2 linked regions of the Salinivibrio kushneri genome follow. The protein of the gene in region 1 interacts with the protein of each later gene in a pairwise test. Links are inferred from orthologs where the notes say so. Each region holds a gene or a part of one and is shown on either strand. Other genes may lie near its edges.

Region 1 (12,067 bases):
GTGCTGGTAGTGATATATGACAAGCAAGAGAGGTTTCACGTGGAACACTATTGTCCAATGGTTCCACGTGAAACATGTTAGCCTTCTTGATAAGCGCGAGCGACTTCTTCAGCAATAACATCAATGCCTTTCTGCATCACACTATCATCTTGCACGTAGTTCATTCGGATACATTGCTTGGCATGTGGCCAGTCTTCACTCTCGACGCCAATAAAAAAGTACTCCCCGGGTACCACCAGTACACCGCGGGCTTTTAAGCGTTTATATAACTCTTGGGTGGAGATTGGGAGATCGTTAAACCAGAGCCAAAGGAAAATCGCTCCTTCTGGCTTATGAACACGAACTCGATCATCGTTAATGGTCTCGAGTACCATCTTTAATGTGCGCTGCGACTTTTGTTGGTAGAACGGACGAACGACATCTTTACTTAAGCGTAATAGATCACCGCGTTCGATCATCGCTAGCGCCATTGCTGGCCCCACACTGTTTGGCGACAGGCTGACGATGCCGTTGATATTTGACATCGCACTGATCACGGCTTCATTCGCAATCACGATCCCACAACGCACACCCGGCAAGCCTAACTTACTGAGGCTAGAGCAGAGGATGGTGTTTTCATTCCAGAACGGTGCGACGTCTTCAAAGATAATATCAGGGAAGGGCGTGCCATAGGCGTTATCGATGATCAGTGGAATATTGTTGTCGCGTGCGAGTTGGTCCAGTTGTTGAATTTCGTTATCAGTTAACACATTCCCGGTAGGGTTAGTCGGGCGGGAAGCACAGATGGCGCCAATGTTTTCGTCAATCTTTAGGCGACTGAAGTCGATGTGGTACTTAAATTGGCGGTTATCCAATAATTCAATGTCAGGTTGGTAGCTAACAAAGATATCGTCGTTGATGCCGGCGTCACCATAACCGATATATTCGGGCGCCAGGGGCAGCAAGATTTTTTTGTGGCTGCCATCGGCGTAGCGCCCAGCCAATAGGTTAAAGAGATAGAAGAATGCACTTTGGCTACCATTGGTCAGCATGATGTTTTTGCTAGAAAGCTGCCAGCCATAGGTTTTATTTAGCAGCTCGGCGAGCGCGCTGAGTAAGGCTGACTTACCTTGTGGACCATCATAGTTGGCCATCGCATGAACGAGGCTTCCATCATCGAGCATCGATTGGCCCAGTGTTTTGAAGTAATCGAGCATTTCCGGTATCGCAGCGGGGTTGCCGCCACCCAGCATAATGGCATCTGGATTACGCAAGCCGTCATTAAGATCGTCCATTAACTGTGTGATGCCCGAGTGATTTGCTAACTTCTCGCCAAAGTGAGTGACTTCCATGATTACTGCCTTTAAATATCTGTATCGTTGTTGTGGTTAAGCTGCAATCAACATACAACAATATGTTGTATAAAAGAAAGTCTGATAAGTTTGTTAGCTGATAGTCACTAACTGCTGTGGTTGACAGGAGTTGTTACATAATCTCTACACTCTGACGGTCAGCGTCGCTCAATGAACAACAAGCCAGATGTTCCACGTGAAACCTACGGGGCATCGTTCGATAAGCAGGGAGATTAGCGTCGTTGAGGTCGGTAACCAACGAGCGTGAGAGTTGGTAGCAAGTTAGACGAGAGTTGGTAGCGAAGACAGGCGTACGCGTATAAACACCCCAAAAAAAAGCCCCGCGTCATAGCGGGGCTGAGTCGTGTATTGCTGATAATTACTTCTGTAGAACAGAGATATCTGCCACGTTGAGGAATTGCTCACGGATAAGATGAAGCATCGCTAAACGGTTGGCTTTCAGTGCAGGATCATCTGCCATGACCATCACGTTATCAAAGAAGGTATCAACCGGTGTGCGCAGTTGCGCCAGCTCGGTCAATGCGCCTTGATAATCGCTGTCAGCAAATAAAGGTTTAACCGCGGCGACTTTCTCTGCCACTACGTCCGCTAATGCTTTTTCAGCGTCTTCTTGTAGCAAGCTAGTGTCGACGCTGCTAGGGAGCTCGCCGTCATACTTGGCCAAGATATTGCCTACACGCTTATTGGCCGCGGCAAGCGCTTCGGCTTCTTCAAGACTGCGGAAGTGCGACACCGCTTTAACGCGACTGTCAAAGTCAGCAGGCTTGGTTGGACGACGTGCCAACACCGCTTGGATGATATCCACGCTATAGCCCATATCTTGGTACCAGGCGCGGAAACGACCTAGCATAAAGTCGAGGACATCCGCCTCTACCTCTTTGTGAGTCAGACGGTCATCGTACTGAGCTTTGGCATCGCGGATGAGGTCGACAAGATCAAGCTGATAGCCGTTCTCGACGATAATACGCAGAACGCCTAACGCGGCACGACGCAGGGCGAAGGGGTCGCTGCCTTTAGGTGCTTGACCAATCCCAAAGATGCCCACGATGGTATCCATTTTGTCAGCCATCGCGAGTGCTGAGGAGACCGGCGTCGTAGGTAGCTTATCACCGGCAAAGCGTGGCCAGTATTGCTCATTCAGCGCCAGCGCTACGGCTTCGGGCTCGCCATCATGACGCGCATAGTGCATGCCCATCACGCCTTGGGTTTCGGTGAACTCAAACACCATTGAGGTCATGAGATCACACTTAGCCAGTTGGCCCGCGCGCTCAGTGTGTGCCTTGTCGGCACCGATACGCTCTGCAATCTGTCCTGCGAGTGCCGTAATGCGGTCGGTTTTATCTTTGATGGTACCCAATTGCTTTTGGAATACCGCGCTATCTAGCTCTGGCAGGCGATCAATCAATGGGCGCTTGCGGTCAGTATCAAAGAAGAACTCAGCATCCGCGAGGCGAGGACGCACGACTTTTTCATTCCCTGAGATAACCTGCGCCGGATCTTTCGATTCAATGTTAGAGACGAAGATAAACTTAGGTAGTAGCTCGCCGTTAGCGTCATAGACAGGGAAGTACTTTTGGTCGCCTTTCATGGTGTACACCAGCGCTTCTGATGGCACTTTAAGGAACTTGTCCTCAAAAGAGGCAGTCAGTACCACTGGCCACTCCACCAGTGAAGTGACTTCTTCAACCAAGTCTTCATCCAGCTCAGCCATCCCACCAACCGCGGCAGCTGCTGCTTTGGCATCTTTAATAATCAATGCCTTACGCTTTTCATAATCGGCCATGACCTTACCTTCACGCTCGAGGCGCTCTGGGTATTGGTCAGCATGATCCAGCGTTAAGCTCGATTCACCCATAAAGCGGTGACCGCGAATCACGCGATTGGACGCCACGCCAAGGATGGTGCCTTCAATCAAGGTGTCCCCATACAGCATCACCAAGGTTTTCACTGGGCGGATAAACTGGGTGTCTTTGTCACCCCAGCGCATGGGTTTAGGAATAGGCAGTTTGCTCAGGGCGTTGTCGGCCAGTACCGGCAATAAGACGTCGATGGCTTGACCGGGTACGTGTTGACGATACAGCAACCATTCACCTTTATCGGTTTTTAGGCGCTCGGCCTCGCTCACGTCAATCCCGTTACCGCGCGCCCAACCCATGGCCGCTTTGGTGGAGTTGCCATCTGCGTCAAAGGCGGCGCTGATCGCAGGTCCGCGTTTCTCAACCACTTTATCTGGCTGGCGATCGCTCAACGCCGCAACTTTAAGTGCTAAGCGACGCGGGGAGGCGTACCAAGTAATCCCTTGGTGGCTCAGATCAGCGTCTTTCAATTGTGCGTCGAATTGGCTGGCAAAAGCTTCAGCCAAGGTGCGCAAGGCTGTGGGTGGTAGCTCTTCAGTGCCGAGCTCAATCAGGAAATTTTGCGTTGCCATGATGCTCCCTTATTTGGTGTGTCGGCACATCGGGAAGCCCAGCGCTTCGCGAGATGCGTAGTAGGCTTCGGCGACACGTTTAGTCAGTGTGCGAATGCGCAGAATATAGCGTTGACGTTCAGTCACTGAGATGGCTTTACGCGCATCCAGCAGGTTGAACGCATGACCGGCTTTTAGGATCTGTTCGTAAGCAGGCAAAGGGAGCGGCTGCTCGAGATCCAGTAGCTTGGTACTTTCGGCTTCGCACTGATCAAAGTAGCGGAACAGAAAATCAACATCAGCGTGTTCAAAGTTGTAGGTCGATTGCTCCACTTCGTTTTGGTGGAAAATATCGCCGTAGGTCACTTTGCCAAATGGGCCATCGGTCCAAACCAGATCATACACAGAATCGACTTCTTGAATGTACATCGCCAGACGTTCGATACCGTAGGTAATCTCACCAGTGACCGGCTTACATTCCAGCCCGCCGACTTGTTGGAAGTAGGTAAACTGGGTGATCTCCATCCCGTTCAGCCAGACTTCCCAGCCTAGGCCCCAAGCGCCAAGCGTTGGGTTTTCCCAGTTATCTTCCACAAAGCGAATGTCGTGGACTTCTGGATCAATACCCAGCACACGCAGCGAGCCTAAATACAGCTCTTGAATGTTATCGGGTGACGGTTTCAGGATGGTTTGAAACTGGTAGTAGTGCTGCAGACGGTTCGGGTTCTCGCCATAACGCCCATCGGTAGGACGACGAGAAGGTTGAACGTAAGCCGCTGCAATGGGCTCTGGACCAAGTGCACGCAAGCATGTCATTGGGTGGGAGGTACCTGCACCCACTTCCATGTCTAGCGGCTGAACAATGGTACAGCCTTGCTGGGCCCAATAATCCTGCAGCGCGAGGATCATACCCTGAAAGGTTTTGATATCGAATTTATGCATTGTCAGGTTCGCGCGAGTTGATGAATGGAGAAAATAGCTGGCAATTATAACTCGCAGCGCGCTCAAGCAGTAGGGGGCTGGCGGATTTTTGTGCGCCTTTGATTCGCTTATTTTCTGCGTGTAGAGGGAGGAGGAATAGAAGTTGCCAAGCGATTGTTCAAATCGTACACTAGCGCCGTCTTGGGGAGTAGTCGACCACTGCACAGTCAGTGGGGCAATCATCAACATAGTTGAAGCAAAATCTTCATGGTGATTGCAAGCCTGCCATTAGGTGCTCTGGGCTTGACGAGACCAACGACAATCGCACGAACCGGGGTGGGGCGTGTGTGTTGTCGTGGTTGAATCATAATAAGCCCTGCCCCAGATGAGCAATGTCATGAGCGTTCTTGCTATTTCTATCTCCACCGTCACCTTGGCGGAAATCGGGGATAAAACCCAACTACTATCGCTGGCGTTAGCGACACGTTTTCGTAAGCCCGCGGTGATTATCTTTGCTATTTTCGTGGCGACGTTGGTTAACCACGCTATTGCCGCCTGGCTCGGGATGGTCGCGGCCGATATACTGACCGATACCGTATTGCATATTGTTTTGATCATCAGTTTTGGCGTGATGGCTTTATGGATGCTGATCCCTGACAAGCTTGAGGAAGAAGGGATTCAGGGTAAAAGTGCTTTCTGGGCGAGCTTCAGTGCCTTTTTTGTTGCAGAAATCGGCGATAAAACTCAGATCGCAACCACAGCATTGGGCGCTCAGTTTAATGATGCGCTTTGGATTGTGGTGATTGGGTCAACCATTGGCATGCTGTTGGCCAATGTTCCCGTGGTGTTGGCCGGTGATAGAATTCAACGTCATGTGCCATTTGCGGTGGTACGGGCGCTCGCCGCAGCCATGTTTGCGGCGTTGGCTGTCCTTGATACCTGGTATCTACTGAGTTAGCGCAAGACAATGATGGTTTGTAAGGGTTGGCGTTATGCCAGCCCTTTTTTGATCAAAAATTGAAACGGCACGGTCTCTGTCTGGGCTGCGACCAGGGTATGGTCCATAAAGCGACAAAAACTCGGGATATCCCGTGTTGTGGAGGGATCATCCGCGGTGATAAGCAAGGTCTGACCGTCATCCATATGGCGGATACGCTTACGCACCATCATTACTGGCTCGGGGCAGCGCAGGCCGTTGGCGTCGAGTTGAAGATCGGCGTGGTCAAAAGGGGATGTCATCATTCTTACCTCAAAAAGTGTCGACCTGATCATACTTATGGCGAGAAATTATTCAAACGGGGTTGCGGTTGTAAATGAGTTGTGTAAATTAATTAACAAGTCGTTAACGAAAGGTGAGACCATGAGAAAAGCACAGACGGGCAAATTGGGCTTGGCTTATGGACACCGTATCGCTGCTTACACAGGGCTTAGCGGACTCGCCTTTTGGGGATTAACGCACAGTCATGAGCACACTCTCTTGGCAACACTAGCAATCTGCGCCGCAGCCTTGGGGTTATTGGTAGAAGCCTTATCGACCTCAACGCCACGCTCGCAGCCTGACTAGGCTAACTCACTCAACAGCTACACTCACTCCCAGTTTTCTTGGGCTTCCCCGCTCTCTGAGCGGGATTTTTTTGTCCGTTGTTTGCCGACCAGGCACAAAAAACGGCCAACCTATGAAAGCAGGCGGGCCGCTAGTTGCATTACTCACCTTGATTGGCAATATCAATCACCACACGGCCTTTTATTTCACCGCCAATGATTTTATCTGCGTACGCTGGTGTTTGCGCCAGTGCGATAGTGTGGCATGCCTGTTCAAAGTAGCTGGCCGGGAGGAGTTTAGTGAGTGACTGCCATGCGGCTTGACGTTGTGCTTTCGGGCAAGAGACTGAATCGACACCTTGCAATCGCACATTGCGCAAAATAAACGGCATCACAGTCGCCGGTAAATCGAAACCGCCGGCAAGACCGCATGCGGCGACCGTCCCCCCGTACTGGATTTGTGAGAGGACATTGGCGAGCATTTGACTGCCCACGGTATCAATCGCGCCAGCCCACTGTTGCTTGTCCAGCGGGCGACCGGGTGCGCTGAAGGACTCACGCGGTAGCACGTCGTCCGCGCCTAGTTGCTTAAGCCACGCTTGATTGGTTTCAAGCCGACCTGTGACGGCACTGACGCGATAGCCCAAAGCATGCAATAAGGTGACCGCGACCGAGCCAACACCGCCACTGGCACCGGTGACTAACACAGGACCATCTTCAGGTTTCACGCCACCATCGACTAAAGCTTGTACACATAACATCGCGGTAAACCCAGCGGTGCCTACCATCATCGCTTGCTGCGCAGTTAGTCCCTCAGGAAGGGGAACGAGCCAGTCGCCATTAACTCGCGCTTTCTCTGCCATGCCTCCCCAGTATGACTCTCCAACGCCCCAGCCAGTCAGTACCACTTTATCGCCGCGTTGGTAATCGGGATGTTGGCTATCCGCAACCGTGCCGGCAAAGTCGATACCTGGCACCATCGGGAATTGGCGAACAATCTTGCCTTTTCCGGTGATGGCCAAGCCGTCTTTATAATTCAAAGAGCTAAAATCGACATCGACAGTCACATTACCGTCTGGGAGTAAATCGTCATCGAGCGAGGTGATTTTCGCGAGGGTTTGCTTTTCGTGTTGTTCAAGGACAAGCGCGTTAAACATAGCATTCTCCCGGTTGAAGTCAGTGAGCGGCCATACTAGGCCGGATGAAGTTACCACCACTTGCGTTACATCAATCACTATGCGATTGCGAGCCGGATGACGCAAGCCAAAAAAAAGAGCGGACTCAGCCGCTCTTTGTCAATGATAGCTTCATCGTTAGACGCGTTCGAACACGGTGGCGATGCCTTGGCCTAGGCCAATACACATGGTTGCCAAGCCTATTGTCGCATCTTGACGCTCCATTTGATGTAGCAAGGTGGTCGAGATGCGTGCACCTGAACAACCTAGTGGGTGACCCAGCGCAATCGCACCACCGTTGAGGTTAACCTTGTCATCCACTTTGTCCATCAGGCCAAGATCTTTCACACAAGGCAGAGACTGGGCGGCAAATGCCTCATTGAGCTCGACCAAATCAATATCATCGATGCTCAGCCCAGCACGTTTGAGCGCTTTTTTAGTCGCAGGTACCGGGCCATAGCCCATAATCGACGGATCGCAACCCGCAACGCCCATGGCACGGATACGAGCACGGATAGGTAGTCCCAGGGCTTTAGCCTTTTCTTCGCTCATCACCAGCATGGCAGAGGCGCCATCTGATAATGCCGACGAAGAGCCCGCCGTGACCGTGCCATTGGCAGGGTCAAAGGCTGGACGCAGGCCAGCAAGGCTTTCTACGGTGGTTTCTGGACGAATCACTTCATCGTCTTCCACTAACGTTAATAAACCATCCGCATCGTGACCTTCAATGGGGGCTATCTCATCTTTGAAGCGTCCTTCCACGGTGGCCGCGTGCGCGCGAGCATGGGAGCGAGCGGCAAACTGGTCTTGCATTTCACGGCTAATGCCATGCATACGGCCGAGCATTTCAGCGGTGAGCCCCATCATGCCTGCCGCCTTGGCAACGGACTTTGACATCCCTGGGTGGAAGTCGACCCCATGGTTCATTGGAACATGACCCATGTGCTCAACCCCGCCAATGATGAAGGTATCACCGTCACCCACCATAATCGCGCGAGCCGCATCGTGCAGTGCCTGCATCGACGAACCACACAGGCGGTTGACGGTAGTCGCGCCCACACTATGTGGGATGCCAGCAAGGAGTGCCGCATTACGGGCAATGTTAAAGCCTTGCTCGAGTGTTTGCTGTACACAGCCCCAGTAAATGTCTTCAATGCTGGTGCTTTCTACCGCAGGGTTGCGTGCCAGCAGAGATTTCATCAGATGCGCGGATAGATCTTCAGCGCGGACGTTGCGAAATACACCGCCTTTCGAACGGCCCATGGGGGTACGGATACAGTCAACGATCACTACATTGTTCATTGTTCTCTCCTTAAACTTAGGCTGATTGCGGTGCGTTGACCGGTGTGACATCAAAGTAAGCCTGTTTATCGCCGGCACGACGTTTCATATCCGTAGGGACATGATACAAAGCGCCGAGGTCAGAGAATTTGTCTGCCATGGCGACGTAGTTATCAACACCTAAGGTATCGACATAACGGAAAGCGCCACCTCGGAATGGAGGGAAGCCAATGCCATACACCAAGGCGATGTCTGCCTCAGCCGGAGAGGCAATGATGTTTTCTTCCAAGCAGCGGGCGACTTCGTTGATCATCGGCACCATCATGCGCGCGATAATGTCTTCGTCACTGAGCTCTGCTTGACCCCCTTCAATCACGGGGGCGAGCAAAGCAGGGACTGCTTCGTCGGCTTCTTTTTTCGGCTTGCCTTTTTTATCTGTGGTGTAGCGGTAGAAACCTTTGCCGTTTTTCTGACCGAAGCGCTCGGCTTCAAACATCACATCAATAGCATCGCGGCCAGATTTGCTCATACGATCTGGGAAGCCTTCTGCCATCACTGCCTGAGCATGATGTGCGGTATCGATACCAACCACATCAAGCAGATACGCCGGGCCCATCGGCCAGCCAAATTGTTTTTCCATGATTTTGTCAATGCGTTGGAAGTCCACGCCGTCACGCAGTAGCAAGCTAAAGGCATGGAAGTAGGGGAACAATACGCGGTTGACGAAAAAGCCAGGGCAGTCGTTGACGACCACGGGCGATTTACCCATCTTGGCGGCGTAGGCCACGACGCGTGCAATGGTCTCATCAGAGGTTTTCTCGCCGCGGATAACTTCAACTAACGGCATGCGGTGAACCGGGTTAAAGAAGTGCATGCCACAGAAGTTTTCAGGGCGCGATAAAGACTCCGCCAGTGTATTGATAGGAATGGTCGAGGTGTTAGACGCAATTACCGTGTCGTCACTGACTAGCGCTTCGACTTCTTTGAGCACGCTGGTTTTCACTTTCGGGTTCTCGACCACGGCCTCGACGATCACGTCACTTTGTTCAATGCCCGCATAGTGAAGACTTGGGGTGATTGACGACAGCACTTGGCCCATTTTAAAACCATCGACACGACCACGCTCTAGCTGCTTATTCAGCAGCTTGGTTGCTTCTTTCATGCCGAGGTCGAGTGAGGCTTGAGCAATGTCTTTCATCATCACCGGCACGCCTTTAAGCGCCGATTGGTAGGCAATGCCACCTCCCATAATGCCTGCGCCGAGCACAGCTCCTCGCTGCGTATCTTTACCTTGTTTAGCCGCTTGCTTGGCGTTGCCTTTGATGACTTGATCATTAAGGAAAATACCCACCAAGGCTTGCGCGACATCGGTTTTAGCCAGCTTAACGAAGTAGCGGTTTTCGACCTTAAGCGCTTCATCGCGCGTCATCCCTGCGGCTTCTTCAATGGCCGTCACTGCGGTCATTGGTGCGGGGTAATGCTTGCCAGCGACCTGCGCCACCATACCTTTAGCCATGGTAAAGCTCATCGCCGCTTCGGTACGATTCAGACCTAAAGGTTGTTTTTTCTGTTGGCGACGACTCTGCCAATCAATTTTCTCGTCAATAGCTTGGCTAAGCATTCGAATCGCTGCGTCGCGAAGGTTGTCATTCTCGACGACCGCATCCACCAAGCCTTCTTTGAGGGCGGCAGAGGCACGTTTATCTTTCCCTGCCGTGATAATTTCCATCGCAGTATCCGCGCCGATAAGCCGTGGCAAGCGCACGGTGCCACCAAAGCCTGGCATGATGCCTAACTTAGTTTCAGGAAGGCCAATACGCGCATCCTTGCCCGCGACACGAAGATCCGTGGCGAGTATGCACTCACAACCACCGCCTAGTGCATGACCATTGATCGCGCTAAGGGTTGGGTAGGGTAAGTCTTCTAAACGATTGAAAATGGCATTGGCGCGAGATACCCAATCAGACAGTTCTTGGTCGGGTTTAGCGAACAGTCCGAGAAATTCAGTGATGTCGGCACCGACAATAAAGGCTGATTTGGCAGAGGTTAGCAACAGCCCCTTGATGTCATCGCGACCCGACAACGCATCGAGGGCTTGGTCTAAGCTTTCTAGCGTTGCCAAATCCAGTTTGTTGACAGAACCTTGGCTGTCTAAGGTCAGCTCTGCAATGCCGTTATCCAATGCACGAACTGAAAGGTTATCTCCTTGGTAGATCATGGTTGTTCTCCACGTTGGCAGTACCATCCTGGTTGAATAGTGTTCTGGTTAGACCAGATGCGACCTAGTGTGGATCATTGTTATAAGAAATGACAACCAAAAGTTAAACGAATGTTTAAAATATGTGGTATGGGTTGTTTTTACTGTGGCCGAGTCCCTGTCGTGCTTGGGGGAATATGGTACAGTGCGTCGCTGAGACACAAAGGTTGTAGCATTATGCCGATCACGCCCTATGCCGTGCCTGCCGAAACCGTGAGGCACGAGCTTGAAATAAAAAAAAGTCGGTTTATTACCTATCTTGCCCATACGCCTGGGGAAGAAGAGGCGAAGCAGTTTATTCAGTCGCTGCGAGAAACCTACCCTGATGCGCGTCATCACAGCTGGGCATTTGTTGCCGGTCGGCCTGAATCTTCCGTGCAATGGGGATGTGGTGATGACGGTGAGCCCGCGGGAACCGCAGGTAAGCCGATGCTTGCACAACTATCAGGCGCGAACGTTGGTGAGGTTTGTGCGGTGGTGGTGCGCTACTTTGGTGGGATTAAATTGGGTACTGGCGGGCTGGTAAAGGCTTATGGCAGTAGTGTGCAACAAGCCCTAGGCCTTTTGACCACGCGGGAAGTGGCAGTGACAGTCCCTTACACGATAAGCTGTGAATATGCTCACATTGACACGATAGAGTCATTGCTTAAGCAACATGATGGCGTTCAGCTCGATGCAGAATTCAGCCATAATGTGCGATTAAATGTGCGTATCGATGCGCGGTATATTGACGCTTTCCTCGATGCACTAAAAAATCAGACCCGCGGGCAAGCTCACGCGCACCCGTTGGACAATATTACCGTGTCAGGCTCCTAGCCTGCTAAACGTGTAACGACGAGACGGTAGTGAGAGGCTATCGCCGATAAGAGGGCCACGTCAGGCTATGCAATTTCGTTCCATTACCCGCATTGTCGGACTTCTGCTGGCCCTGTTCAGCATAACCATGCTTGCGCCTGCGCTGGTTGCATTTATCTATCGCGACGGTGCGGGGTATCCTTTTGTATTAACTTTTTTCCTCCTGCTAGCGGGTGGCGGGTTACTTTGGTTCCCTAATCGAAATTATCGCCATGAGCTTAAAGCACGTGATGGCTTTTTGATTGTTGTCTTGTTCTGGACGGTGATCGGTAGCGCC
Region 2 (12,066 bases), 2.1 Mb from region 1 along the record:
GTCAACGGCAGTGCGAAAAAAGGCTACGTCAATTGCTTGGGTGCACTCACTGGCGGTCAAGCGGTACAGCAAGCAAAAGCGGGTATCGAAGCGATTTACCTATCAGGCTGGCAAGTGGCGGCTGACAACAACACAGCCTCAAGTATGTATCCAGACCAATCCCTGTATCCGGTTGACTCTGTGCCCGCTGTCGTCAAGCGTATTAATAATGCGTTTCGCCGAGCGGACCAAATTCAGTGGTCTAAAGGAAGTTCACCGGAAGAGGGCACGGATTACTTTTTGCCGATTGTAGCGGATGCCGAAGCAGGCTTTGGTGGCGTGCTTAACGCCTACGAGCTGATGCGCAACATGATTGAGGCTGGCGCTGCAGGCGTGCATTTTGAAGACCAGCTCGCGTCAGTGAAAAAATGCGGCCACATGGGCGGGAAAGTGTTGGTGCCGACCCAAGAGGCGGTACAAAAGTTGGTAGCGGCACGCCTCGCTGCGGATGTGGCGGGCACAGATACTTTGGTGATTGCGCGTACTGATGCCAACGCGGCGGATCTATTAACCTCAGATTGCGACCCATACGACAAAGACTTTATCGTTGGCGAGCGCACAGCCGAAGGTTTCTATCGCGTGCGTCCAGGGATTGAGCAGGCCATTTCTCGTGGTTTGGCGTATGCGCCTTATGCCGACCTGATTTGGTGTGAAACCGCGAAGCCGGACTTGGAAGAAGCACGCCAGTTTGCTGAAGCCATTCATGCCCAATACCCAGACCAGCTTCTGGCGTATAACTGTTCACCGTCTTTCAACTGGGAGAAAAACCTGGATGCCGAGACCATCGCGCGCTTCCAGCAAGAGCTGTCAGACATGGGCTACAAATATCAGTTCATTACCTTAGCGGGTATTCATAACATGTGGTACAACATGTTCGACCTGGCCCACGCTTATGCGCAAGGTGAAGGCATGCGTCACTATGTTGAAAAGGTTCAGCGTCCAGAGTTCGCTGCCGCAGAGCGTGGCTACACCTTTGTCGCGCACCAGCAAGAAGTAGGCACTGGGTATTTTGACCAAATGACCAATATTATCCAAGGTGGCCAATCCTCGGTGACGGCATTAACGGGCTCGACAGAAGAAGACCAGTTCTGATAGCGAGATAAAGGTTATCTATCAACAAAAAGGGAGTGCTTGACTCCCTTTTTTATTTATTCGCCCTCTTCAACGGGCTCACTTTCTTCTTGGATCTCGAGCAGTGTCGAAGCGATGGCGACAAAATCACTGTCGGTGATGATCCCAACTAAACGCTGGTGTTTCACTACCGGCAAACAGCCTATTTTACGCTCCAACATGGTTAGCGCTGCCGCTCGTAAGGATGCGCCTGGGTCGACCGTGAATAATTGCTTATCAATAAAGTGTGACAGGGGGGTATGAATCTGGTGATCGCCATTGGTGGTTTTGCCCAGTGACGAGGCTTGCGCTGACAGCACATCTCTTTGGGTGACCAGTCCTAATAAACGCTCATCATCATCCACAATAGGTAGGTGACGGAAGCGTTCGGCGCGCATTAAACGGTGTGCATCGTCAAGTGTGTGGTTAGGGCTAAGCGTATGTGGATGCCGGGTCATCATATCATCAACAATAAACATGGCACCTCCTTGTCGTTAGAACACAGGGTTACTTTTACTGTAGTGCAGTTGTGCTGGGTTAGACGTGATATGCATCAAGATAACTACGCGCATCGGGGCAAATGTTGTGTCCAAGGGGACCTGTGCAAACAATGCCTGAATCAAGCATGCAGCTTGCTTGATCTTCACGGTGGGCTACCTATACTAGCGGCCTGCTTTTTATCTAGGCAAAGGTCATGCAATTATCCGATTTTCACTTTGAACTCCCCGATGAGTTAATTGCGCGCTATCCGCAACCGGATCGTAGCGCGAGCCGCTTGCTCTCGCTCGATGGCACCAGCGGTGACGTGGTACATCGTCAGTTTAAAGACATCCTCGAGCTGGTTGAGCCGGGTGATCTGATGGTGTTCAACAACACGCGCGTGATCCCGGCGCGTGTGTATGGGCGCAAAGCCTCGGGGGGTAAAATAGAGGTGCTGGTGGAGCGTGTGCTTGATGAGCAGCGCTTCCTCGCCCATGTGCGTGCCTCTAAAGCCCCCAAACCCGGTGCTGAGCTTTTTCTCGGTGATGAGGGACAAGTCGCGGCTCAGATGGTGGCGCGCCACGATGCACTATTTGAAATTAAGCTCAATCACGATCAAGGTGTGGTGGACACGCTCAATCAAATTGGTCATATGCCACTGCCGCCCTATATTGATCGCCCTGATGAAGAGAGCGATAAAGAGCGCTATCAAACGGTGTACGGTGAGAAGCCAGGGGCAGTCGCTGCGCCCACTGCAGGCCTACACTTTGATGATCAGGTGATGGCTGCCCTCAAACAAAAAGGCGTCAACATCGCCTTTGTTACCTTGCATGTCGGTGCGGGCACATTCCAGCCAGTGCGGGTGGATAATATCGAAGAGCATGTGATGCATGCCGAGTATGCCGAAGTGCCACAAGAGGTCGTTGATGCGGTGAACCATACCCGTGCGCAAGGCAAGCGGGTGATTGCGGTGGGGACCACCTCGGTGCGTTCACTGGAAAGTGCGGCACAGGCGGCCAAGCAAAAAGGTGAGCCACTGTCCCCGTTTTTTAATGACACCCAGATTTTTATCTATCCGGGGTATCAATGGCAGTTAGTGGATGCATTGGTGACCAATTTCCACCTGCCGGAATCAACCTTGATTATGTTGGTAAGTGCCTTTGCCGGTTACCAACACACCATGACGGCTTATCGTGCCGCGGTTGAAGAGCGCTATCGCTTTTTCAGCTATGGCGATGCCATGTTTATTACCCGTCAGCACAACTGACGACATGATGAGGACACAGGCTCTCATGCCTGTGTGCGCTATGCTTGCGACAGAGTCAATCTGTTAGCATAAGACACACGCCAGACTGTTTCTCTGGCACTGAGGAGGATTCGTGGAATACGAACTGAAAAAAACCGACGGACGCGCCCGCCGTGGCCGCTTAATTTTTGAACGCGGCACCGTGGAAACGCCCGCTTTTATGCCGGTGGGCACCTATGGCACCGTCAAAGGGATGACCCCTGAAGAAGTGAAAGGCACGGGAGCGGAGATCCTGTTAGGGAACACGTTCCACCTGTGGCTACGCCCAGGTCAGGAAATTATGCGACTGCACGGGGATTTGCATGACTTTATGCAGTGGCATGGCCCTATTTTGACCGATTCAGGCGGTTTCCAAGTGTTCAGTTTGGGCGATATCCGCAAAATCACCGAAGAAGGGGTGCACTTTCGCAATCCGGTTAACGGCGATCGCATCTTCATGGACGCAGAAAAATCGATGGAAATCCAATATGACCTGGGTTCAGACATCGTGATGATTTTTGATGAGTGTACGCCGTATCCTGCCACACACGAAGAAGCGAAAAAGTCGATGGAAATGTCATTGCGCTGGGCGAAGCGTAGCCGCAATCATTTCGACAAATTAGGTAACAAAAATGCCTTGTTTGGTATTGTACAAGGCGGTGTTTACGAAGACTTGCGTGATGTGTCAGTAGAAGGCCTTACCGAGATTGGTTTTGATGGTTACGCGGTTGGCGGCCTAGCGGTCGGGGAGCCAAAAGAGGATATGCACCGGATCTTGGAGCACACTTGCCCGCAGCTTCCAGAAGATAAGCCCCGCTATCTAATGGGCGTGGGTAAGCCTGAAGATTTGGTGGAAGGTGTGCGCCGTGGCGTAGATATGTTCGACTGTGTAATGCCTACCCGAAATGCCCGCAACGGCCACCTGTTTATTACTGGCGGTGTGATCAAGATCCGTAATGCGAAACATAAAAGTGATACCTCGCCTTTGGATCCTGAGTGTGACTGTTACACTTGCCGCCATTATAGCCGTGCTTACCTCTACCATTTAGACCGCTGTAATGAGATCCTAGGCGCGCGACTCAATACTATCCACAATTTGCGCTACTATCAGCGAGTGATGGAAGGTTTGCGTAACGCGATTGACGAAGGTAGATTAGATGCCTTTGTAGCGGATTTCTACGCGCGTCGTGGCAAGGAAGTGCCGCCGCTCGATTAATTTCGAATTCAACAACTAGAACGAGGACGTGATTGAATGTTTATCTCACAAGCTCACGCAGCCGCTGAAGCCGGACCACAAGGTGGCGGAATGCAGCTTTTTATCATGCTTGGTCTCTTTGCGGTGATTTTTTACTTTATGATCTACCGCCCGCAATCTAAGCGTGTCAAAGAGCACAAAAACCTGATGGCATCTATGAGCAAAGGGGACGAAGTGCTAACTGGGGGTGGTTTAGTGGGTAAGATCACTCAAATCGCTGAAGACAATGACTTTATTGTGATTGCCCTCAACGATAACAACGAAGTGACCATCAAAAAAGACTTCGTGACGGCAGTACTGCCTAAAGGTACTATCCAGTCTCTCTAATTCTCGCAACCATAAAGGATGCATGCTGTGCTAAACCGTTATCCTTTGTGGAAGTACATCATGGTGCTAGTAACCTTGGTTATTGGCATCGTGTATGCGCTTCCCAATTTATACGGTGAAGATCCAGCAGTACAAATTTCCGGGGCGCGTGGCGCCTCGGTAGATATGACTGCCTTGGACTCCATCAAACAGACCCTCGAATCGAACGACCTTTCCTACCAATCCATTGCGCTCGAAGACGGTACCGTCTTAGCCCGCTTTAAAGACACGGAAGCACAAATCAGTGCCCGTGATGCCTTGATGTCGCGTTTCGACAGTGATGACTATGTGGTCGCCTTAAACTTAGCGCCTGCAACGCCATCGTGGCTGGATGCGCTGGGTGCCACTCCGATGAAGCTTGGCCTAGACCTACGCGGTGGGGTGCACTTCCTGATGGAAGTGGACATGGATGCAGCATTAGAAAAGCTGATCACCCAGCAAGAAGACAGCTTCCGCACCGACTTACGTGAAGCGCGTATCCGTTATCGTGGCTTGCGTGTAGAAGATAATACCCGTGTGGTGGTGAACCTGCGTAATGCGGAAGATGCTAACAAAGCGCTAGATCTGCTCTCGAACAACTACCTCGACATGAATTTTTCTGTCGATGAAGACGAAGGTCGCCTGACAGCCGTTTACAAAGAAGAGCGGCTAAAAGAAATTCGTAATTACGCGGTTGCGCAAAATATTACCATTCTGCGCAACCGTGTGAATGAACTTGGTGTGGCCGAGCCTTTGGTTCAACGCCAAGGTGCAAGCCGTATTGTGGTTGAACTCCCTGGCGTGCAAGACACGGCACGTGCGAAAGAAATTCTCGGTGCCACCGCGACCTTGGAATTCCGCGAAGTGGATCAAGACGCCGACTTATCTGCCGCCATGGCTGGCCGTGTACCACCAGGCAGTGAGCTGATGCGTACCCGTGATGGCCGTCCCGCCGTGCTGAAAAAGCGGGTCATTTTGACGGGCTCACACATTACTGACGCCAGCTCGTCACGCGACGAATACAGCCGCCCTCAAGTCAATATCTCTCTCGACAGCGAGGGGGGAGACAAGATGGCTGACTTCAGTAAGCGCAATATTGGTGAGCTGATGGCGACGGTATTCGCAGAATACAAAGACAGCGGCGAGCGTGACGAAAACGGCAAAGTGATCTTGGAAAAACACGAAGAAGTGATTAACCAAGCCACGATACAGTCTGCTTTGGGACGCAATTTCCGCATCACAGGCATCGACTCTGCTGCTGAAGCACACAATTTGGCGCTACTGTTGCGAGCGGGTGCCTTGATTGCACCAATCTCGATTGTTGAAGAGCGCACTATTGGTCCATCAATGGGGCAGCAAAATATCAACATGGGTGTGCAAGCCTGTATCTGGGGCTTGGTGGCGGTGATGCTCTTCACCTTGGTTTACTATCGTCGCTTTGGTCTTTTTGCCAACTGCGCCTTGTTCGCCAATATCGTCCTGATCATCGGTATTATGTCTTTGATCCCTGGGGCAACCATGACGCTGCCTGGTATTGCCGGTATTGTCCTGACGGTGGGGATGGCGGTCGACGCCAACGTGCTTATTTTTGAGCGCATCCGCGAAGAAATCCACGAAGGCCGTAACCCTCAACACGCAATCGACCGTGGTTATTCTAATGCGTTTAGTACCATCGCTGATGCCAATATCACCACCTTGATCACTGCCATCATCTTGTTTGCAGTGGGAACGGGCGCGATAAAAGGCTTCGCGGTGACACTGTCGATCGGTATTTTGACCTCGATGTTTACAGCCATCATTGGTACGCGTGCACTGGTTAACCTGGTGTACGGTGGTAAGCGCGTCAAGAAACTGTCGATTTAAGGGAGTCCAAGCATGTTTCAAATATTTAAGCCGGACATGTCGATCAACTTTATGCGTTGGTCTAAATTGGCCTTCGTTTTGTCCATCGCCATGATTGCCGCGTCTGTCGTCACCCTATCTACCAAGTGGTTAAACTGGGGGCTCGACTTTACTGGCGGTACCTTGATTGAAGTGGGCTTTGAACAGCCTGCTGACTTACCGCAAATTCGTGAGTCGCTCGCCGCTGACGGCTTCGGTGATGCCGTGGTCCAAAACTTTGGCAGTGCCACGGATGTGATGGTGCGCCTGCGTCCGCGCGATGACATGGAAGGCGAGAACCTAGGTAATGAAGTGCTTAATGCCATCAAAGCAGGCACGGGTGATCAGGTAGAAATGCGCCGCATCGAGTTTGTTGGCCCGAATGTGGGTGACGAGCTGACCGAAGCGGGTGGGTTGGCGATCATCATCGCACTGGTTTGTATCCTGATCTACGTGTCGTTCCGTTTCGAGTGGCGTTTGGCCGCGGGCGCGGTGATGGCACTGGCGCATGATGTGATCATTACCTTGGGTATTTTCTCCTTGTTCCAAGTCGAAGTGGACTTGACCATTGTCGCTGCGTTGCTGACAGTGGTGGGGTACTCGTTGAACGATACCATTGTAGTATTCGACCGTATTCGTGAGAACTTCCGCAAGCTGCGTAAAGGTGAGTCAGATGAAATCATTAATGCCTCTGTCTCTCAGACGCTAAGCCGAACGACTATCACCTCGGGCACTACATTATTTGTGGTGATTGCGCTGTTCACCTTGGGTGGGTCGATGATCCACGGCTTTGCGATGGCCTTGCTGATTGGTATCACCGTCGGTACCTACTCTTCAATCTACGTAGCGTCTGCACTGGCATTGAAGTTGGGGATTGCGCGTGAGCACCTCTTGGTGCCAGAAGTGGAAAAAGAAGGACAAGAATTCGACGCTATGCCTTAATACGCTCGCCCTGCCTGCATGATGGTGGGGCGACGTTTTGATTATTGGGGGTAAGCACTTAGCATGGTGCGCATCTCAAAGAGGCAATTGGTGATTGAACGACACAAAAAAAGCGACGCTCATCGAGCGTCGCTTTTTTATTCCCTGAGGGGAGTATTATTTTTTCATCGACTCAGGCGCGTTTTCGCGTACTTTGGCCAGCATGCCTTTTACCACACGTGGCGCGCCGCTTACGACATTACCGCTACGCATGTAGTCGGTACCGCCGTTAAAGTCGGTACAAATCGCTCCAGCTTCGCGGGCAATCAATTCGCCTGCAGCGATATCCCAAGGCTTAAGGCCAAGTTCAAAAAAGCCATCAACACGGCCTGCGGCTACATAGCAAAGATCGAGTGCGGCCGAACCGGTGCGACGGAAGTCAGCACAATCGACAAACAACGCGCTCACAACTGCCATAAAGCCTTCAGCATGTTGCTTCGCTTTGAAAGGGAAGCCCGTTGCTAGGATGGTGCCGTCCAGCTCTTTTGCACTACCGGTACGAATACGTTTGTTGTTGAGTTGCGCGCCAGCACCACGTTGTGCGGTGAACAGCTCATTACGGATAGGATCGTAAACGCAGCCGATCTCAGTGCGGCCTTTAATGCGCACCGCGATAGACACGCTGAAATGCGGAAAGTCGTTAACGAAGTTGGTGGTGCCATCCAGTGGGTCGATGATCCATTGATAGTCGCTATCTTTCCCTTCAGCCACGCCTGACTCTTCGCCAACAATGGTGTGGTCCGGGTAGGACTTTTTGATGATGTCGATGATGATTTGTTCTGCCGCTTTATCGACGTTAGTGACAAAGTCATTACTGCCTTTTTGTGCGGTTTCGATGTTGTCTCTGTTTTCTGCAGATTTAGCGATAAAATCGCCAGCCTTCCGTGCAGCACGGACGGCGATGTTTAGCATCGGATGCATACGGTTTTCCCAACGGATGTTAAAGAACGAAAGCGGAGCGGAGTATAACAGAGCCAGAGCAAAAGGAAAGTGGGTATTTTTTGACCTAAGCGATATCACCGAGCTGGCGCGACACGCTTAGCTGAGAAGTATTATCGATTGCACTGTGATAAACTGCGCAGATCTGACAGACCCCTGCTCACCCCACCGAGGGTGCACAGCGTAAGAGACGAAAACAACATCATGCTAGATCAAATCCGCGTTGTATTGGTGGGGACCTCCCACTCCGGTAATATTGGCTCGGCAGCCAGAGCGATGAAAGTCATGGGGCTTAGCAATATGACCCTCGTAGCGCCTGACTGTGACGTGGATGGTCAAGCCATTGCGTTGGCAGCCGGTGCCAGTGATATTGCCAATAATGCGCGGGTGGTCGGGACCTTAGAAGAGGCAGTGGCAGACTGTGGCCTTGTCGTCGGTACCAGTGCGAGAAGCCGGACGCTCGAGTGGCCGATGCTAGATGCGCGCGAATGCGGTAAAAAGGCGGTTGAAGAGGCCAGTGCTCATCCGGTGGCGATTGTTTTTGGCCGCGAACGCACTGGCTTGACCAATGAAGAGCTGCAAACATGCCATTATCATGTCTCGATTCCGTCAAACCCTGACTACAGCTCGTTAAACCTCGCGATGGCGGTGCAAACCCTGTGCTATGAAATGCGCGTCGCTTGGTTAGACAGTCAAGCATACCAAGGGTCTAGCGTTGAAGAGACTTACCCTTTAAATGAGGAGCTCGCTCGGTTTTATCAGCACCTTGAAACCGTACTGACTAAAACGGGATTTATTCGCACCCAGCATCCTGGGATGGTGATGACCAAGTTGCGTCGGCTGTTTAACCGAGCGCGACTGGAGAGCCAAGAATTAAATATCTTGCGCGGCGTGCTGTCCTCTATCGAAAAAGTGACCAAACAAGCGGCATCGAGCGAGCAAAATACCGATAATCATCGCGCTCAGTGATCCTTTCAAGCGAACACGCGTAAACCTGGAGTGAAAGCCTGACAAAAATACTCAGGTAAATACTTGACCAAATTACTCGGGTATGTAACTATCTGAGCATCTATTCACCACAGGTAGCGTGTTATGAGATTGACTTCGAAAGGCCGTTATGCGGTTACCGCCATGCTCGATGTGGCGCTTCATGCCGAGCAGGGCCCAGTGCCACTGGCGGACATCTCTGAGCGTCAAGGCATTTCCTTGTCTTATCTTGAGCAACTTTTTTCACGGCTCCGTAAATCGGGGTTGGTGACAAGTGTACGTGGTCCCGGCGGCGGGTATCGTCTCGGTGTTGCGGCAAGTGACATTGCCGTAGGTGCCGTGATTGCTGCCGTTGACGAATCTGTCGACGCGACCAAGTGCCAAGGTAAAGCGGATTGCCAAGGCGGCACCCGTTGTTTAACACATACTCTGTGGCACGACTTAAGTGCCCGAATTAGCGGCTTTTTAAACGACATCACGCTCGGTGAGCTGATGCATGATAATGAAGTGAAGCAAGTAGCAGATCGTCAGGACGCTAAACTGGATGCCTCATTGGCGCCCAGAAATACATTTAGCTCGAAGGTCAAACAAGATAGCGCCACCATAGGCGTGAACGTTCGCTCCTGATGACCAATGTCGGTGTAATTGGAGAAAAACATGAAATTGCCCATTTATTTTGATTATTCAGCCACGTGTCCGGTGGATCCGCGCGTTGCTGAAAAAATGAGTCAGTACCTGACCATGGACGGGTTTTTTGGTAACCCGGCCTCTCGATCACACCGCTTTGGCTGGCAAGCAGAAGAAGCGGTTGATACAGCGCGTGAGAACATTGCCAATTACTGCAATGCCGACCCACGTGAGATCGTATTTACCTCTGGGGCGACTGAGTCAGACAACTTGGCTATCAAAGGTATTGCCAATTTCTACTCCAAGAAAGGCAAGCACATTATTACCTGCAAAACAGAGCATAAAGCCGTGCTTGACCCTTGCCGTCAATTGGAGCGTGAAGGCTTTGAGGTGACCTATCTTGAGCCGGAAGAAAACGGCTTGGTCGATCTGAAGAAACTCGAAGCAGCGATGCGTGACGACACGATTTTGGTGTCAATCATGCACGTGAACAACGAAATCGGTGTGATTCAAGACATTTCTGCCATCGGTGAGCTTTGCCGTGAGCGCAAAATTATGTTCCATGTTGACGCGGCTCAGTCAGTCGGGAAAGTGCCACTGGATGTCAAAGAGATGAAGATCGATTTGATCTCGTTCAGCGCACACAAAGCGTACGGCCCGAAAGGCATTGGTGCCTTGTACGTTCGCCGTAAGCCACGCGTCCGCATTGAAGCGCAAATGCATGGTGGTGGTCACGAGCGTGGCATGCGTTCAGGCACATTGCCAACCCACCAAATCGTGGGCATGGGCGAAGCGTTCCGTATCGCGAAAGAAGAGCGCGAAAAAGACTTTGAGCATGCACTGGCGCTGCGCAACCGCTTTTATGAAGGCGTGAAAGATTTAGAAGAAGTTTACGTCAATGGAGACTTGGAACAGCGTGTTCCACATAACCTAAACGTGAGCTTTGCATTTGTTGAAGGCGAGTCTTTGTTGATGGCATTGAAAGATCTGGCGGTATCGTCAGGGTCTGCGTGTACCTCAGCAAGCCTTGAACCTTCCTATGTGCTTCGAGCGCTTGGACGCGACGATGAGCTTGCACATAGCTCGCTGCGCTTCTCATTTGGTCGCTTTACGACTGAAGAGGAAGTGGATTATGCGATTGAGAAAGTGCGTGAAGCAGTCAACAAGCTGCGTGAAATGTCACCACTTTGGGACATGTACAAAGACGGTATCGATCTAAGTACCGTTGAATGGGCGCACCACTAACTCGAATAACGCGCCAGCTGGCAACAGTGAGCAATCATATTGAGGAAACGATTATGGCTTACAGCGATAAAGTAATTGACCACTACGAAAACCCACGTAACGTTGGCTCGTTTGAGAAAGGCGACCCATCGGTTGGTAACGGCATGGTTGGTGCCCCTGCGTGTGGCGACGTCATGAAGCTACAAATCAAGGTGAATGACGAAGGCATCATCGAAGACGCCAAGTTTAAAACATACGGCTGCGGCTCGGCGATTGCCTCGAGCTCGTTGGTCACCGAGTGGGTGAAAGGCCGCTCAATTGACGACGCTGCTGCGATCAAAAACTCTGAGATCGCTGAAGAACTAGAGCTACCACCGGTGAAGGTGCACTGTTCTATCTTGGCGGAAGACGCCATTAAAGCAGCGGTCAGTGATTACAAGAAAAAACACCAGCAGTAAAACGAAGGGGTTGTTGATATATGGCTATTACCATGACTCAGGCGGCAGCAGATCGCGTCAGAGCGTTTCTCAATAACCGTGGCAAAGGCATTGGCTTGCGCCTGGGCGTGAGAACGTCAGGGTGTTCAGGCATGGCCTATGTACTCGAATTTGCGGATGAGCTGCAAGAAGGCGATCAGGTTTTTGAGTACGATGATGTCAAGGTAATCGTCGATGGTAAGAGCTTGCTCTATCTCGAAGGGACAGAGCTGGATTTTGTCAAAGAAGGCCTGAATGAAGGTTTTCAATTCAACAACCCTAACGTGAGTAGTGAATGTGGTTGTGGCGAAAGCTTCAACGTGTAATCCGTGAGAGCACATGAATCATTTTGAACTTTTCGAGCTACCGTATCAGTTTGAGCTGGACGGTAGCTCGCTTTCTTCAACATTTCGGGAATTGCAGCGCCAGTACCATCC

What was found.
Region 2: the proteins of tusA (region 1) and N8M53_RS09950 interact in binary tests that used the Escherichia coli proteins (3 or more experiments, as listed by UniProt). The link is inferred for Salinivibrio kushneri from one-to-one orthologs.

What each region holds. Positions count from the first base shown.
Region 1 is NZ_CP114588.1:7,728-19,794, forward strand. What follows is about bases 4,296-7,250. They hold tusA (sulfurtransferase TusA), read right to left. Parts: upstream 5,920-7,250; coding sequence 5,671-5,919; downstream 4,296-5,670. Other genes in these bases: glyQ (glycine--tRNA ligase subunit alpha), read right to left, coding at 4,296-4,701; N8M53_RS00050 (TMEM165/GDT1 family protein), read left to right, coding at 5,078-5,638; N8M53_RS00060 (hypothetical protein), read left to right, coding at 6,041-6,244; N8M53_RS00065 (MDR family oxidoreductase), read right to left, coding at 6,384-7,250. Outside these bases: N8M53_RS00035 (valine--pyruvate transaminase), read right to left, coding at 78-1,331; glyS (glycine--tRNA ligase subunit beta), read right to left, coding at 1,711-3,780; more of glyQ, read right to left, coding at 3,790-4,295; more of N8M53_RS00065, read right to left, coding at 7,251-7,379; acetyl-CoA C-acyltransferase FadA, read right to left, coding at 7,536-8,699; fatty acid oxidation complex subunit alpha FadB, read right to left, coding at 8,716-10,896; N8M53_RS00080 (YigZ family protein), read left to right, coding at 11,113-11,751; N8M53_RS00085 (TrkH family potassium uptake protein), read left to right, coding at 11,819-12,067. UniProt on the Escherichia coli protein: Sulfur carrier protein involved in sulfur trafficking in the cell. Part of a sulfur-relay system required for 2-thiolation during synthesis of 2-thiouridine of the modified wobble base 5-methylaminomethyl-2-thiouridine (mnm(5)s(2)U) in tRNA.
Region 2 is NZ_CP114588.1:2,111,317-2,123,382, reverse strand. The notes cover bases 9,113-12,066. They hold N8M53_RS09950 (IscS subfamily cysteine desulfurase), read left to right. Parts: upstream 9,113-9,959; coding sequence 9,960-11,174; downstream 11,175-12,066. Other genes in these bases: hscB (co-chaperone HscB), read left to right, coding at 11,969-12,066; iscA (iron-sulfur cluster assembly protein IscA), read left to right, coding at 11,632-11,955; iscU (Fe-S cluster assembly scaffold IscU), read left to right, coding at 11,228-11,611; iscR (Fe-S cluster assembly transcriptional regulator IscR), read left to right, coding at 9,408-9,929; trmJ (tRNA (cytosine(32)/uridine(32)-2'-O)-methyltransferase TrmJ), read left to right, coding at 9,113-9,284. In the rest of the region: aceA (isocitrate lyase), read left to right, coding at 1-1,131; N8M53_RS09995 (CBS domain-containing protein), read right to left, coding at 1,188-1,628; tRNA preQ1(34) S-adenosylmethionine ribosyltransferase-isomerase QueA, read left to right, coding at 1,844-2,896; tRNA guanosine(34) transglycosylase Tgt, read left to right, coding at 3,009-4,130; preprotein translocase subunit YajC, read left to right, coding at 4,167-4,496; protein translocase subunit SecD, read left to right, coding at 4,524-6,377; protein translocase subunit SecF, read left to right, coding at 6,390-7,337; suhB (inositol-1-monophosphatase), read right to left, coding at 7,494-8,297; more of trmJ, read left to right, coding at 8,520-9,112. UniProt on the Escherichia coli protein: Master enzyme that delivers sulfur to a number of partners involved in Fe-S cluster assembly, tRNA modification or cofactor biosynthesis. Catalyzes the removal of elemental sulfur from cysteine to produce alanine.